One region of the Streptomyces griseobrunneus genome, then DNA from elsewhere that is predicted to be linked to it. Evidence: predicted binding sites of a transcription regulator. Region 1 holds the regulator's gene; the other holds the start of a gene.
What was found. The regulator HspR, encoded in region 1, represses chaperone genes until heat shock. The targets are predictions, from matches to a motif close to TTGAGNNNNNNNNNCTCAA.
Positions count from the first base shown of each region.

Region 2: lon (endopeptidase La) is a predicted target of HspR. The motif match lies at 2,367-2,385, and genes of this name have one in related genera.

Region 1 covers NZ_CP177080.1:4,301,376-4,308,237, forward strand. The annotation lists gene grpE (nucleotide exchange factor GrpE) at 1-406, shown strand, start outside; gene dnaJ (molecular chaperone DnaJ) at 503-1,699, shown strand; gene ACK8N7_RS19615 (heat shock protein transcriptional repressor HspR) at 1,701-2,156, shown strand; gene ACK8N7_RS19620 (hypothetical protein) at 2,238-2,762, opposite strand; gene ACK8N7_RS19625 (helix-turn-helix transcriptional regulator) at 2,892-3,887, opposite strand; gene ACK8N7_RS19630 (helix-turn-helix transcriptional regulator) at 4,067-5,077, opposite strand; gene ACK8N7_RS19635 (hypothetical protein) at 5,191-5,439, shown strand; gene ACK8N7_RS19640 (Rieske (2Fe-2S) protein) at 5,436-5,756, shown strand; gene ACK8N7_RS19645 (pyridoxamine 5'-phosphate oxidase family protein) at 5,892-6,293, opposite strand; gene clpB (ATP-dependent chaperone ClpB) at 6,485-6,862, shown strand, end outside.
Region 2 covers NZ_CP177080.1:2,442,042-2,448,903, reverse strand. The annotation lists gene ACK8N7_RS10665 (LamG-like jellyroll fold domain-containing protein) at 230-2,155, shown strand; gene lon (endopeptidase La) at 2,408-4,828, shown strand; gene ACK8N7_RS10655 (polysaccharide deacetylase family protein) at 4,931-5,695, opposite strand; gene ACK8N7_RS10650 (MarR family winged helix-turn-helix transcriptional regulator) at 5,894-6,376, shown strand; gene ACK8N7_RS10645 (protein phosphatase 2C domain-containing protein) at 6,399-6,862, opposite strand, start outside.

The DNA of each region.
Region 1 (6,862 bases):
GGACCGGGTCACGGTCAAGGAGGTCGCCGTCGCGAACCTCCTGTCCGAGCTCCTGCCCGTGCTCGACGACGTCGGCCGCGCGCGGGAGCACGGCGAGCTGCTCGGCGGCTTCAAGTCTGTCGCCGAATCGCTGGAGACGGTTGTCGCGAAGCTGGGCCTCCAGCAGTTCGGCAAGGAGGGCGAGCCCTTCGACCCGACGATCCACGAGGCCCTGATGCACAGCTACGCGCCGGACGTCACCGAGACGACCTGCGTGGCGATCCTCCAGCCGGGGTATCGCATCGGCGAGCGCACCATCCGCCCCGCGCGGGTGGCCGTCGCCGAGCCGCAGCCGGGCGCCACGCCCGCGGCGGCCAAGGAAGAGAAGACAGACGACGAGGAGAGCGGTGGCACCGAGGAGGTCTGACGACACCACGTCTGACCACCAGGGTGCACACCGACCGGCCGGGCGGCCGGCCCACGGGCCGGCCGCCGTGCCGATCGTCCGGAAGGAGGGACGTCGATGAGCACGAAGGACTTCGTCGAGAAGGACTACTACAAGGTCCTCGGCGTCCCCAAGGACGCCACCGACGCCGAGATCAAGAAGGCGTACCGCAAGCTCGCCCGCGAGTTCCACCCGGACGCCAACAAGGGTGACGCCAAGGCGGAGGAGCGCTTCAAGGAGATCTCCGAGGCGAACGACGTCCTCGGCGACACCAAGCGGCGCAAGGAGTACGACGAGGCGCGCGCCCTCTTCGGCAACGGTGGCTTCCGCGCCGGCCCCGGTGGTGCGGGCGGCAACTTCAACTTCGACCTGGGCGACCTCTTCGGCGGGGGCGCACCGGGCGGCGGCCAGGCAGGCGGTGCGGGCGGCGGCTTCGGCGGCGGCGGGGGCGGTCTCGGCGACGTATTCGGCGGGCTGTTCAACCGCGGCGGCGCGGGCACCCGCGTCCAGCCGAGGCGTGGCCAGGACATCGAGTCCGAGGTGACGCTCAGCTTCACCGAGGCGGTCGACGGGGCCACGGTCCCGCTGCGGATGTCCAGCCAGGCGCCCTGCAAGGCGTGTTCCGGCACCGGCGACAAGAACGGCACCCCCAGGGTCTGCCCGACCTGCGTCGGCACCGGCCAGGTCTCGCGCGGTACGGGCGGCGGCTTCTCGCTCACCGACCCCTGTGTGGACTGCAAGGGCCGGGGCCTCATCGCCCAGGACCCCTGCGAGGTCTGCCACGGCAGCGGCCGGGCGAAGTCGGCCCGCACCATGCAGGTCAGGATCCCGGCGGGCGTCTCCGACGGCCAGCGGATCCGGCTGCGCGGCAAGGGCGGCCCGGGCGAGCGCGGCGGTCCGGCGGGCGATCTCTACGTCGTCGTCCACGTCGGCGCCCACCCGGTCTTCGGCCGCAAGGGCGACAACCTCACGGTCACCGTGCCCGTCACCTTCCCGGAGGCGACGCTCGGCGGCGAGGTCAAGGTCCCCACGCTCGGCGGACCGCCGGTCACCCTGAAACTGCCCGCAGGCACCCCCAACGGGCGTACGATGCGCGCCCGGGGCAAGGGCGCGGTCCGCAAGGACGGCACCCGCGGCGACCTGCTGGTCACCGTGGAGGTGGCGGTTCCCACGGACCTCGGCCAGGAGGCCAGGGACGCGCTGGAGACCTACCGCAAGGCGACCGCGGACGAGGACCCGCGGGCGGAACTGTTCCAGGCCGCGAAGGGAGCTTGAGATGGACGGCCGTCGACGCAATCCGTACCAGCTGACCGATGAATCACCGGTGTACGTGATCTCGATCGCGGCCCAGCTCTCGGGTCTCCACCCGCAGACGCTGCGCCAGTACGACCGTCTCGGCCTGGTCTCCCCGGACCGTACGGCCGGCCGCGGCCGCCGCTACTCGGCCCGCGACATCGAGCTGCTGCGCACCGTGCAGCAGCTGTCGCAGGACGAGGGCATCAACCTGGCGGGCATCAAGCGCATCATCGAGCTTGAGAACCAGGTGGCCGCGCTCCAGCAGCGCGTCGCCGAGCTCTCGGCGGCGGTGGACGGCGCGGCGGTGGCCATGCAGCAGCGCGAGGCCCAGGTGCACGCCTCGTACCGGCGCGATCTGGTGCCGTACCAGGATGTGCAGCAGACCAGCGCGCTGGTGGTCTGGCGGCCGAAGCCGAAGAGGCCGCCGACGGAGTAGCCGGATTCTGCGGATGCGCGGGGCCGGGAGAGCGTTCATCCGCTCTCCCGGCCCCGTTGCGTTTGTCCGCGCCCCGGGTTCCTACGGCAGGGCGGTGCTGATCGCGTCGGCCATCATCATCCACATCGGCTGGCCACCGGTGCCGAAGGCCGCGGCCAGCGTGTAGCCGACCGCCGCGTCGAGGGGCCCGACGGCGGCCCCCTCCCGCCACTCGGCGATCACCTTCCGGTCGCCGTCGGACGAGAAGTCCCCGATGTGCTTCCCGTCGCGGATCAGCCGGCTGCCCGGGATCGAGTCGGGCACGAGCCGGTAGGAGACTCCCGCGCAACGGACGTCGACCCGGTACGAACGCCGGCGGAGCCTGCCCTTGCCGGGCACGATCGTCGCCTCGTCGCCGTCCACGGTGAGCGTGAGGTGGCGGGGGTCACGGGTGCCGATGGCGATGTGGTCGTCGACCTCGGCGCCGGGTGCGCGGGTGAGGGTGGTGCGGGGGATCCGTTCCCCGCTCACGGTGAGCATCTCGCCCCGCTCCCCGCTGAGTTCGACGGCTATGTCCCCGTAGTGGTCGTCCTCGGTGGTGGCGGGCATGGGTCCGGTCTCGGTCATCTGGGGCCTTGCATCCTCGACTTGTGCGGAGAGACGGCGTCGGCTCGGTCAGGGCCGACGTACGTGATTCTCGCAGGCGGCCGGGTCCGGGGCGGCGTGATGCCGGGCCGGACGAGGAGGCCGGGCGGCCTACGTCAGGGGTTCGTGCGGGTTGGTGCCGGTGATGCCGGACCGGGCGAGGAGGGTGCCGAGGTGGGTACGGCTGGTGGCTCCGAGGGTCTGCATGAGCTTGGCTATGTGGGAGCGGCAGGTGCGGACGCTGATGCCCATCTTGCGGGCGACGACGTCATCCACGTGGCCTTCGGCGAGGAGGCGGGCGATGCTGTGCTGGACGGCGGTGACCGGGGCGTTCGGGGCGGTCGCCTGGTGGTTCTCGGCGAGCGGGACGGCCTGGGCCCAGAGGACCTCGTAGACCTGGATCAGGTACGAGACCAGAGCGGGGTGACTGATCCGCAGTGCGGTGTTGCGGTCGGCCGAGCCGGGGATGTAGGCCACCGACCGGTCGATGATGATCAGCCGTTCGACGGTCAGCTCGGTCGTGCGTACCTGCAGGTGCTGGGCCGGGACCTGGGAGAGGTAGTCCCTGATGGAGCCGCTGTAGCGGGCCGGGTGCTGGTAGATGTGCCGGATCCTGGCTCCCCGCCGGATGGCGGTGTGGGCGTTGGCCAGACCCTCCTGGAGCTTGCCGGCAGGGCGGTTGCTGCCGGGCTGGGCCGTGAGAACCTCGTCCCTGGCGGTGGCGGTGGCCTCGTTGATGGACGCCTGGATGACGGGGACTCCCTCCAGCACACTGATGGCGAGGTTGGGGTCGTCGTGGGCCACGGCGGTCAGGGGGAACAGGGACCGGCTCAGGGCGGTCGCCATACGCAGGCGTTCGTCGATCTCCCGGGAGACGGGCTGCAGCAGGTTGGCCAGGGCGGCCGACGGGGGAACGGGACGCATCCACGTGTCGTCCCACGGGTCGGGGTGCAGCAGGGCCAGTTCAGTGAGGCATGGGGCGTCGGCGAGAGCGGCGCGTGCTATGCGTCCTGCGCGAAGGGACTTCTCGTACAGGCGGAGCGCCGGATCGCACAGCTCGCCATGGCGATGCGGTCTATGAGCTAATTTGCCTTCGCTGCTGCCCATTTGGGATCCCCCTGCTTTATGCAGTGCAACAAGTTGACGGTGGTGCCAGCGTAGTTCTGAGGGGAGTGTGGAGCTGTCGGGGGAGCCGGGAACTCCCTCGGCACGCCCCGGGCGTTGGCTGCCTTCTCCCCCGTTGCGCAGTCACGCTCGGGTTCCCGACGGGGGGATCGGTCGCGCGGTCAGGAGTCCGATTCCAGAATTCCTGACCGTGCGATCAGATAGCCGAGTTGCGCCCGGCTGGTGCTGCCGAGGGTGGCGGAGAGTTTGGCGACATGGGCGCGACAGGTGCGTACGTTCATGCCGAGGCGCCGGGCGATCGAGTCGTCCACGTGGCCTTCCACCAGCAGTTGCGCGATGGATCGCTGAACGCCGCTGATGCCCTTGGGGGGTGGGTTGTACTGAAGCTCGCCGAGGAGGGGCGAAGCGCGGCTCCAGAGCTGCTCGAAGACCTTGACGAGGTAGTCGATGAGCCCGGGGTGGCGGAGTTCCAGCGCGACTTGGTCGTCGTTGCGCGCGGGTATGAAGGCGACGGTTCGGTCGAAGACTATCAATCGCTCGATGAGCTCCTCGAGCGTGCGGATCTCCACCTTGCTCTCGGCCAGGCGGGCGGCGTAGGCGAGTGTGCCCTGGCTGTGCCGCACGGTGTGCTGGTAGAGGGTGCGCATGGCGACGCCGCGGTCGACCACCGACAGGGCGCGTTCGAGGCCCTCGCTGAGACGGTCCTCGCCGCGGTCGCCCCCGGGCTGGACGGTGAGGACCTCGGTGCGGCACTCCGCGGTGGCCAGATCGAGGGCGGCATTGATCCGGTGGCCGCCTTCCAGGACTGTGATGGCGTGGGTGGTGGGAGGATCCTGGGCACTGATGTCCATGAACGGCTCGAAGGAGTCCGCCAGCTCCACCGAGCGTCGTCTGCGTTCCTGGATCTCCCGCTCGATGGGGTGCAGGCGCTGGGCCAGAGCCGCGGACGGGGCGATGGGCCGGAGCCATGCGGTGTCGTCCGGATCCGGGTGCAGTAGCGCGAAATCCATCAGGCAGGGAGCAGGCTCGACTTCTGAGCGAGAGATTCGTCCGGATCGTAGTGCGCTGGCGTAAAGCCGCTTTCCCTCGGCACATAGGTCCGTGACGCCGTGAGGATGTGTCGGCTTTGTCTCTCTTGTGGCCATATCTACACCCCCCAGGTTCCTGAACATGCAGGAACATGATGCATCGTCCCAGTGGCGTTCCCCTACCCGGTTGAGACATCGTCGTGGATGCGGGGAAGAGGAATCCACAAGTGAGGACGAAGCCGACTATGGATAAGCGAATGCTTCGCTCGGTGCTTGCCGCCGCTTTTGTCGCGGCCCTGGGCTTTGGCGTGGCAGGCGGCGCGGTGGGCAGCTCGGCGGCACCCCGTGCCGATGAGATCAGCTGGTTCTCCGATGCCTCGGTATCCGGCGGTGAGATCAGCTGGTCCGTGGAGGCGGCCGCTGCTGATGAGATCAGCTGGCTGACCCCCAGGACGTCGGGGCCCGGCGAGATCAGCTGGACCGCTCCGGCTGACACGGTCGCATGACCACGCCGCCGGACGACCGAACCTTCCGGCGCGAGATGGCAACCGCCTATCGCTCAGGGTGGCATTTCATCGATCTGCTCACGGCACTCCCCCGCCGTGGCGACTCGTTGATGGTCACCCTGTTCGGAGAGCCGATCGTCGTCGTGATGGAAGAGGACGAAGACGTCCGCGCCTATCGCTGTCTCCGACGCCCCCGTGGCGCGCCGCAGCCCGTCCGCTGCGCCGTCAGGTACGGGATGATCTTTGTGAACCTCGATCAGCGGGACCATGAGCTGATCGCGTCAGAACCCCTTTCCGCCACCCCCCGCAGTGCCTGAGCGATTCCCCCGTCGTCACCTATCGCTCCGGCGCTTCCCCCACACAGCGGCGCCACCGTGACCTGAACACGGTGGCGCCGCTGTGCTGTTCCCGTCCGGGGGCGGCCAGGCGATTCCGGGCGCCCGGTCGGGCGGTCAGGCGTTTCCGAGCGCCCGGTCGAGGGCGATCTCGATGACGATCCGCTCCGGGTTGGGCCTCGGCGTGCGCTCGTAGCGCTCCGCGTAACGGCTCACCGCGTCCGCGACGGCCTCCGGCTCCGTGCGGATGGTCGCGCGGCCCTCCAGCGTCGCCCAGCGGGCCCGGTGCATCTGGCAGACGGCGACCCGTGCCCCCTCCGGGCCGGCGGCCAGGATGTTGGCGACCTTGCGCGTGCCCTTGCCGGTGATCACGCGTGCCACCCCGGCCTCCGGGTCGTACGTCACGCCCACCGGCACCACGTGCGGTGTGCCGTCGGGGCGGAGCGTCGTCAAGGTGCACACGTGGCGCTCGCGCCAGAACGCGAGGTACTCGGGGGTGGGGTTGCGTACGTCTGCCATGGGTGAAGCGTAGGCGGCGGGGGACGCCGGTGCGGTGGCGGGCGGGCCGGGCAGCCGGTTCACTCGGAAGGTCGGGCGGTCCGGGAGCCGCATAATGGGCGCCGGAACCAACTTGAGTGGAATAGACTCAACTTTGTGCACGTTGATTCCGTCAAGGAATGAGTTCCAGCTGCGAGGAGGAGTAAGCGCACGTGGACGCCGAGCTGACCAACAAGAGCCGGGACGCCATCAACGCGGCCAGCGACCGGGCCGTGAAGGACGGGCACCCCGATCTCACCCCCGGGCACCTGCTGCTCGCACTCCTGGCGGGCGAGGACAACGAGAACATCGTCGACCTGCTGGCCGCCGTCGAGGCCGACCAGGCCGTGGTGCGCGCCGAGACCGAGAAGCTGCTCGGGACCCTGCCCAGCGTCACCGGCTCCACCGTCGCCCCGCCGCAGCCCAACCGCGAGCTGCTGGCCGTCATCCAGGACGCGGCGCAGCGGGCGAAGGAGCTGGGCGACGAGTACCTCTCCACCGAGCACCTGCTCATCGGGATCGCCGCGAAGGGCGGACGTGCCGGTGAGATC
Region 2 (6,862 bases), 1.9 Mb from region 1:
GCTGTGCCCGGGGCTGCGGACGGGCGTGGCCGCAGGTACGCCCGCGGAAGGAATGCTCCTTGAGGCCTCAAGGGCGAGGGCGGACGAGACCGTACGCCCCGGGCCGGATACGCGGGCTCGTCGTCCTGCTGGCAGCCGTCCTCCTCGGGGCGGCGGCGCTCCCCGGCCGGCCGTCGCCGTGGACGGGCCCCCGGCCTCCGACGCCTACTCCCGGCCCTCGGTGCGGGCCATGACCTGGAACGTGTGCGGTGAGGCGGGCCGGGCGACCCCGGGGACGGGGGCGTACTGCCCGGACCGCAACGACCCGCAGGCGAAGGCGGCGGCCGTGGGCGAGGCCGTGCGGGCGGGCGACCTGAACGCGGTCATGCTGCAGGAGGTCTGCTCGGGCCCGTTCCTCAGCGGCCTGAACAGCGGTTCCGGCGGCCCGAGCCAGCTCGACCGGATCGCCGCGGAACTGGGCCCCGAGTGGTCCTTCCGCTGGGCCGAGGTGTGGCGCCCGGCCACCGCCGCGTTCCCCCAGGGCTCCTCCTACTGCCGTGCGGGACTGACCGGCACCCTGAGCGTCGCGATCGGCGTCAAGGGCCGGATCGACTGGCAGCGGATCCGTACGATGCCGGTCCCGGTCGACGCCGGGCAGAGCCGTACGCAGGCGCTGTGCGTGGGTGCCGCAGGCTGGGAGTCGCACCTGTGCACGGCCCATGTGGCCGACTTCGACGCGGCCGCCCGGCAGGGCCGGATGACCCAGGCCGAGGCGGACGGCCTCCACGCGGACCAGATCGGCGTCATCGAGGAGATGGCGGCGGGCCTCCCGCCGGTGGTCGTGGGCGGCGACTTCAACACCCGCCTGCGGGCCAAGCTCCAGCCCCTGTACGAGTGCGACGAGCGCTCCTACTTCCCCGGTGACACAGCTGCGGAGCCGACGCACTTCTCTCCGGCCACCGCGAGCACGGCCCCGGCCACCGGGGCCGTCACCGACAGCCGGTACGGCACGGCCAGGCTCGACTACCTCTTCTCCACGGAGGCCTTCACCGGCTGCGACTCCTGGACGGAGAAGGCCGACCAGGCCGACTGCACCGCCGCCGCCAAGCCCTCCTGCAGCAACATCGCCACGCCCCCGGTCTGCACCCCGACCGGCACCTCGGACCACGTCCCGGTGTACGGCTCCACACAGGGCGGCCCGGGTCTCGACTGGCGGATGAACGGCACGGCGTCCGGCGGCTCCCTGGGGCTGACCGGCACCCTGTCGTCAGGCGCGTCGTGGAGCACCGAACACGGCGGGGCACTGGAGCTCGACGGGGTCTCAGGCACGGTGACCGCACCCGGACCCGTGGTGGACACCCGCCGCAGCTTCACCGTCTCGGCCTGGGCGAAGACCGACCCGGAAGCCGGGATCTCCGCGGTCCTGGCGCAGGACGGAACGGTCATCAGCGGGGCCATGCTCTGGTACAACGCCCCGGACCGGACCTGGCGCTTCGGGATGCCCCGGGCCGACGGCCCGGACCGGAACGTCGACCAGGTCATCTCCCGTACGCAGGCGGTCCCCGGGGTCTGGACCCGTCTCACCGGGGTCCATGACGCCGTCGCGAGCACGATCACCCTGTACGTCGACGGCACCCCGGTGGGCACGGTCGCGCACACCGCCACCTGGGCGGCGAACGGCCCGTTCGTCGTCGGCCGGGACCTCGTCAAGGGCAGGGCCAACGCCTTCCGGGACGGCCAGGTCCAGAATGTGGAGACCTACGACCCTCCTATGACGGCCGCCCAGGCCCTCTCCCACTCCCGCACCCTGACCGCCCCGACCGCCAGGGCCGCGCAGCCGTCCGCGGCCGGGGCCGGCTGCCAGGCGCTCGGCGGCTACGGCACGGTCTCCAGCCGTACGCCGACCCTGACCGTGCACGTGGCCCACCCCGACCCGTCGAAGCAGGTCCGGGCGGAGTTCGGCCTCTGGGACAACACCGGCCCGGCCCGGCCTCAGCCCGTCGCCCTGGGCACTTCCGGTTCGGCGAGCGGAAAGGTGGCGGGCCGGGGGACCGTCTCGCTGACCGTCCCCACGCTCATCGACGGGCACTCCTACGGGCGGCTCGCCAGGACGGCCGACGGCACGACGTCCTCCGCGATCAGCTCCAACTGCCACTTCCGGGCGGCGGCTCCCTAGCGGTCCCGTACGGAGGGCGGGGAACGGTACGGGCCCGGGGTGGCCGGGAATAGCCGTTCCCCGCCGGACGCTCCCGTGAACAGGTGCCCCGCTCGGCGGCGGACGGCGACGGCCAGGAACCGGCTGACTTCCTGGAACCCGCTGATTCCCCGGAATCGGCTGATCGCCCAGAGCGAACACCGCTCGGGGAACATTCGGCGGCTCACAAGCATTGAGTCCACATAGCTCAACTTGCCTGCCGAAGGGGAGATCATGACTACCGAGTCCAAGGCGTTCACACCGATCGACCTGCCCGTGCTGCCGCTCGACGACGAGGTCGTCCTGCCCGGCATGGTGGTGCCGCTGGACCTGTCCGACACCGAGGTGCGCGCCGCCGTCGAGGCCGCGCAGGCCGCTGCCCGCCCCGGCGGCGGCAAGCCCGAGGTGCTTTTGGTGCCGCGGATCGACGGGACGTACACGGGGACGGGTGTCCTCGGTACGGTCGAGCAGGTCGGACGCCTTGTCGACGGTGACCCTGGCGCGCTCATCCGGGCCCGCGACCGGGTCCGCATCGGGGCCGGGACCAGTGGCCCCGGCCGGGCGCTCTGGGTCGAGGGGACCGTGCTCGACACCGTCGTGCCCGACCCCCTGCCGGGTTCGGCCGCCGAGCTCGTCAAGGAGTACAAGGCGCTCGCCACCAGCTGGCTGAAGAAGCGCGGCGCCTGGCAGGTCGTGGACCGGGTCCAGCAGATCGACGACATCTCCGCGCTCGCCGACAACTCCGGATACTCGCCGTTCCTCACCACCGCCCAGAAGGTCCAGCTCCTGGAGACCGTGGACCCGATCGCGCGGCTGAAGCTCGCCATCCAGTGGCTGAGCGAGCACCTCGCCGAGCAGGATGTGGCCGAGTCCATCGCGAAGGACGTCCAGCAGGGCGTCGACAAGCAGCAGCGCGAATTCCTGCTCCGCCGCCAGCTCGACGCCGTACGCAAGGAGCTCTCCGAGCTCAACGGCGACCCGGAGGACGAGTCCGACGACTACCGGGCCCGCGTCGAGGCCGCCGACCTGCCCGAGCACGTCCGGACGGCCGCGCTCAAGGAGGTCGACAAGCTGGAGCGGTCCAGCGACCAGTCGCCCGAGGGCTCCTGGATCCGCACCTGGCTGGACACCGTCCTCGAACTGCCCTGGACCGAGCGCACCGAGGACGCCTACGACATCCGCGGCGCCCAGGAGATCCTGGACGCCGAGCACGCCGGCCTCGCCGACGTGAAGGAACGCATCACCGAGTACCTCGCGGTGCGCAAGCGCCGCTCCGACCGGGGCCTGGGTGTCGTGGGCGGCCGCCGCGGTGGCGCGGTCCTCGCCCTCGTCGGCCCGCCCGGCGTCGGCAAGACCTCGCTCGGCGAGTCCGTCGCGCACGCCATGGGCCGCAAGTTCGTCCGCGTCGCGCTCGGCGGGGTCCGGGACGAGGCGGAGATCCGGGGCCACCGGCGTACGTACGTGGGCGCTCTCCCCGGACGCATCGTGCGGGCCATCAAGGAGGCCGGCTCGATGAACCCGGTCGTCCTGCTCGACGAGATCGACAAGGTCGGCTCCGACTTCCGGGGCGACCCGGCCGCCGCCCTCCTCGAAGTCCTCGACCCGGCGCAGAACCACACCTTCCGCGACCACTACCTGGAGGTCGAACTCGACCTCAGCGACGTCGTCTTCCTGGCCACCGCCAACGTCCTCGAAGCCATCCCGGAGGCCCTGCTCGACCGCATGGAGCTGGTCCGCCTCGACGGCTACACCGAGGACGAGAAGGTCGTCATCGCCCGGGACCACCTCCTCCCGCGCCAGCTGGAGCGGGCCGGTCTGGAGAAGGACGAGGTCGCCCTGGAGGAGTCGGCGCTGCGCAAGCTGGCCGGCGAGTACACCCGCGAGGCGGGCGTACGGAATCTGGAGCGGGCTGTGGCCCGGCTGCTCCGCAAGGTCGCGGCCCAGCACGAACTGGGCGACCGCGAGCTGCCGTTCACGGTGACCGACACCGACCTGCGCGGTCTCATCGGGCGCCCGCACCACGTGCCCGAGTCCGCCCAGGACCCGGCCGAGCGCCGCACCGCGGTGCCGGGCGTGGCCACCGGGCTCGCGGTGACCGGGGCGGGCGGTGACGTGCTCTTCGTCGAGGCGTCGCTCGCCGACCCGGAGACCGGGGCGTCCGGACTGACCCTGACCGGTCAGCTCGGGGACGTCATGAAGGAGTCGGCGCAGATCGCGCTGAGCTTCCTGCGGTCGCACGGCGCGGAGCTGGAGCTGCCGGTCGCCGACCTCAAGGACCGGGGTGTGCACATCCACTTCCCGGCGGGCGGCATCCCCAAGGACGGCCCGAGCGCGGGCATCACCTTGACGACCGCGCTGGCCTCGCTGCTCTCCGGACGGCTGGTCCGTACGGATGTGGCGATGACCGGTGAGGTGTCGCTGACCGGCCGGGTGCTGCCGATCGGCGGCCTGAAGCAGAAGCTGCTGGCGGCCCACCGCGCGGGTATCACCACCGTGGTGATCCCCCAGCGCAACGAGGCCGACCTGGACGACGTCCCGGCCGAGGTGCTGGAGAAGCTGGACGTCCGCCCGGTCACCGACGTCCGCCAGGTGCTGGAGATCGCCCTCACCCCGGCCTCGGCCAGGGCGGCGGAGAGGATCCCGGCCGCGGCCTGACCGCCACGCAGTGACGGGCGCGGTATCAGGTGCGCGACCGGTACGGACGGCCCGCTTCCCGAGTCGACGGGGGCGGGCCGTTCCGCATGCCCCACGGACCGGTCAGGGGCGGTAGACCGTCCCCGGCACCGGCTCGGCCGGGGCCATCAGCTCGGGGACGGTCACGAAGGTGTAGCCGTCCTTCCGGAGCGCGTCGATGATCCCGGGCACGGCCGGCACGGTGCCCTTGTAGATGTCGTGCAGCAGGATGACGCCGTCCTTGCTCGCCTGGTCCAGGATCCGCTTCGTGATCAGCGCCGAGTCGTTGGTCGAGTAGTCCTTGGCGGTGGCGCTCCACAGCACCTGGGAGAGCCCCAGCTCCTTGCTGATCCCGGAGACCGTGTCGTCGGTGCGGCCCTGCGGCGGGCGCATCAGCCGGGGCTTCTTCCCGGTGATCTTCTCTATCGCCACCTGGGTCTTCTCCAGCTCGGCGCGTATCTCGTCCGGCTCCCGGTCGGTCAGGATCTCGTGCGTCCAGGTGTGGTTGGCCACCTCGTGGCCCTCGTCCTGGATGCGCCGCACGGTGTCCGGGTGCTTGACGACGTGGTTCTTGCCCAGCAGGAAGAAGGTGGCGTGGACCTTCTTCTCCTTCAGGATGTCCAGCAGCTCCGGGGTGTCCTTGCCCGGCCCGGCGTCGAACGTGAGGGCGATGCACTTCGCCTTGCGGCAGTCCGCCGGCCCGAAGGAGCCCTTGGCGTCGGACGCCGCGTCCTGCCGCGCCGAGCCCGGAGCCGTCGTCTCCATCGAGCAGCCGCCGAGCGCCAGTGTGAGCGTCGTCACCAGCGCGGCGGCCAACCCGCCACCGAGCAGGCTTGTCTTCTTGGGCACGGCACACCACTCCTCTGCGCGGAAACTTCCGCACAGGTGTGCGGTACGCCGAGGACTATACATAGCGTGTATACAGCGAGTGCATAATGGGATGCGGGACGCCGCTCATCCAGGCCTGCGAAATACTGGCGGGGCTGCGGCGCCGACCGGCCGTGGACGGCACTTTCATCGGCAGGAAACCGTACGAGGGGTACTGACGTGCACGGGAGCGAAAGCGCGGGGGATCCGGGCGCGACCGCCGGAACCGGTGGGGACCAGGAATTCCTGGCGCTGGAGCGTGAGCTCGCGGTCTTCCTGCGCCGGGCCCGGGCCAGCTCGGGCGAGATGGCCCGCGAGGTCCACCCCGAACTGGAGCCCGCCGCCTACGGCCTGCTCGTCCGCCTGGAGTCGGCGGGTCGGCAGCGGGCCACCGAACTGGCCGCCTACTTCGGCGTCGGCAAGGCCACCATGAGCCGCCAGCTGAGGGCCCTGGAGAACCTCGGGCTCGTCGACCGCGAGCCCGACCCGGCGGACGGTCGCGCCTGGCTCGTCCGGCTGACCGACGAGGGCCTCGCCCGCTTCAGCAGCGTCCGGGGCGCCCGGCGCGGGCAGTACGTCCGCAAACTCGCGGACTGGGACCGGGCCGAGGTGGCGGAGCTGGCCCGGCTGCTCCACCAGCTGAACGCCCGCGCCGAGGAGTGACCTCCGGGCCCGGGCGCCGGTGTCACAGCTCCACAAGGACCGCCGTCGCGTCGTCGTGCGTCTTGCCGCGCCGCAGCCGTACGCGCCCGGTGGCCGCGTCGGCCTCCTCCAGCTCCCGTACCCGGTCGATCAGCCCCTGGGGCCCCGCCTTGCGCAGCAGCTCCAGCGTGGCCGCCCAGTCGCCCTCGCGGAACATCTCCGTCCAGCGGCTCGCCCCGTCGGTCAGCGCCGCCAGGGACCGGACCCCGGCGGCCGGGACGCTGCCGGTCACCGCGCGTGAGGACACCGCCGGGTCGGCGGCGGCCGTGAAGAAGCCGCCCTCCTTGTTCCGCAGCCCGGTGTCGACGGCCACCGCTGAGGTCAGCGAGCCAGGTGGCAGCCGGTCGAGCCGGTCGTCGAGGACCGCCCGGACCGTGCCGTCCGCCCCTTCCAGCAGGAGCACCGAGTCGGAGAGCACCAGGTACTCGATCATGCGTTCGCCCCAAC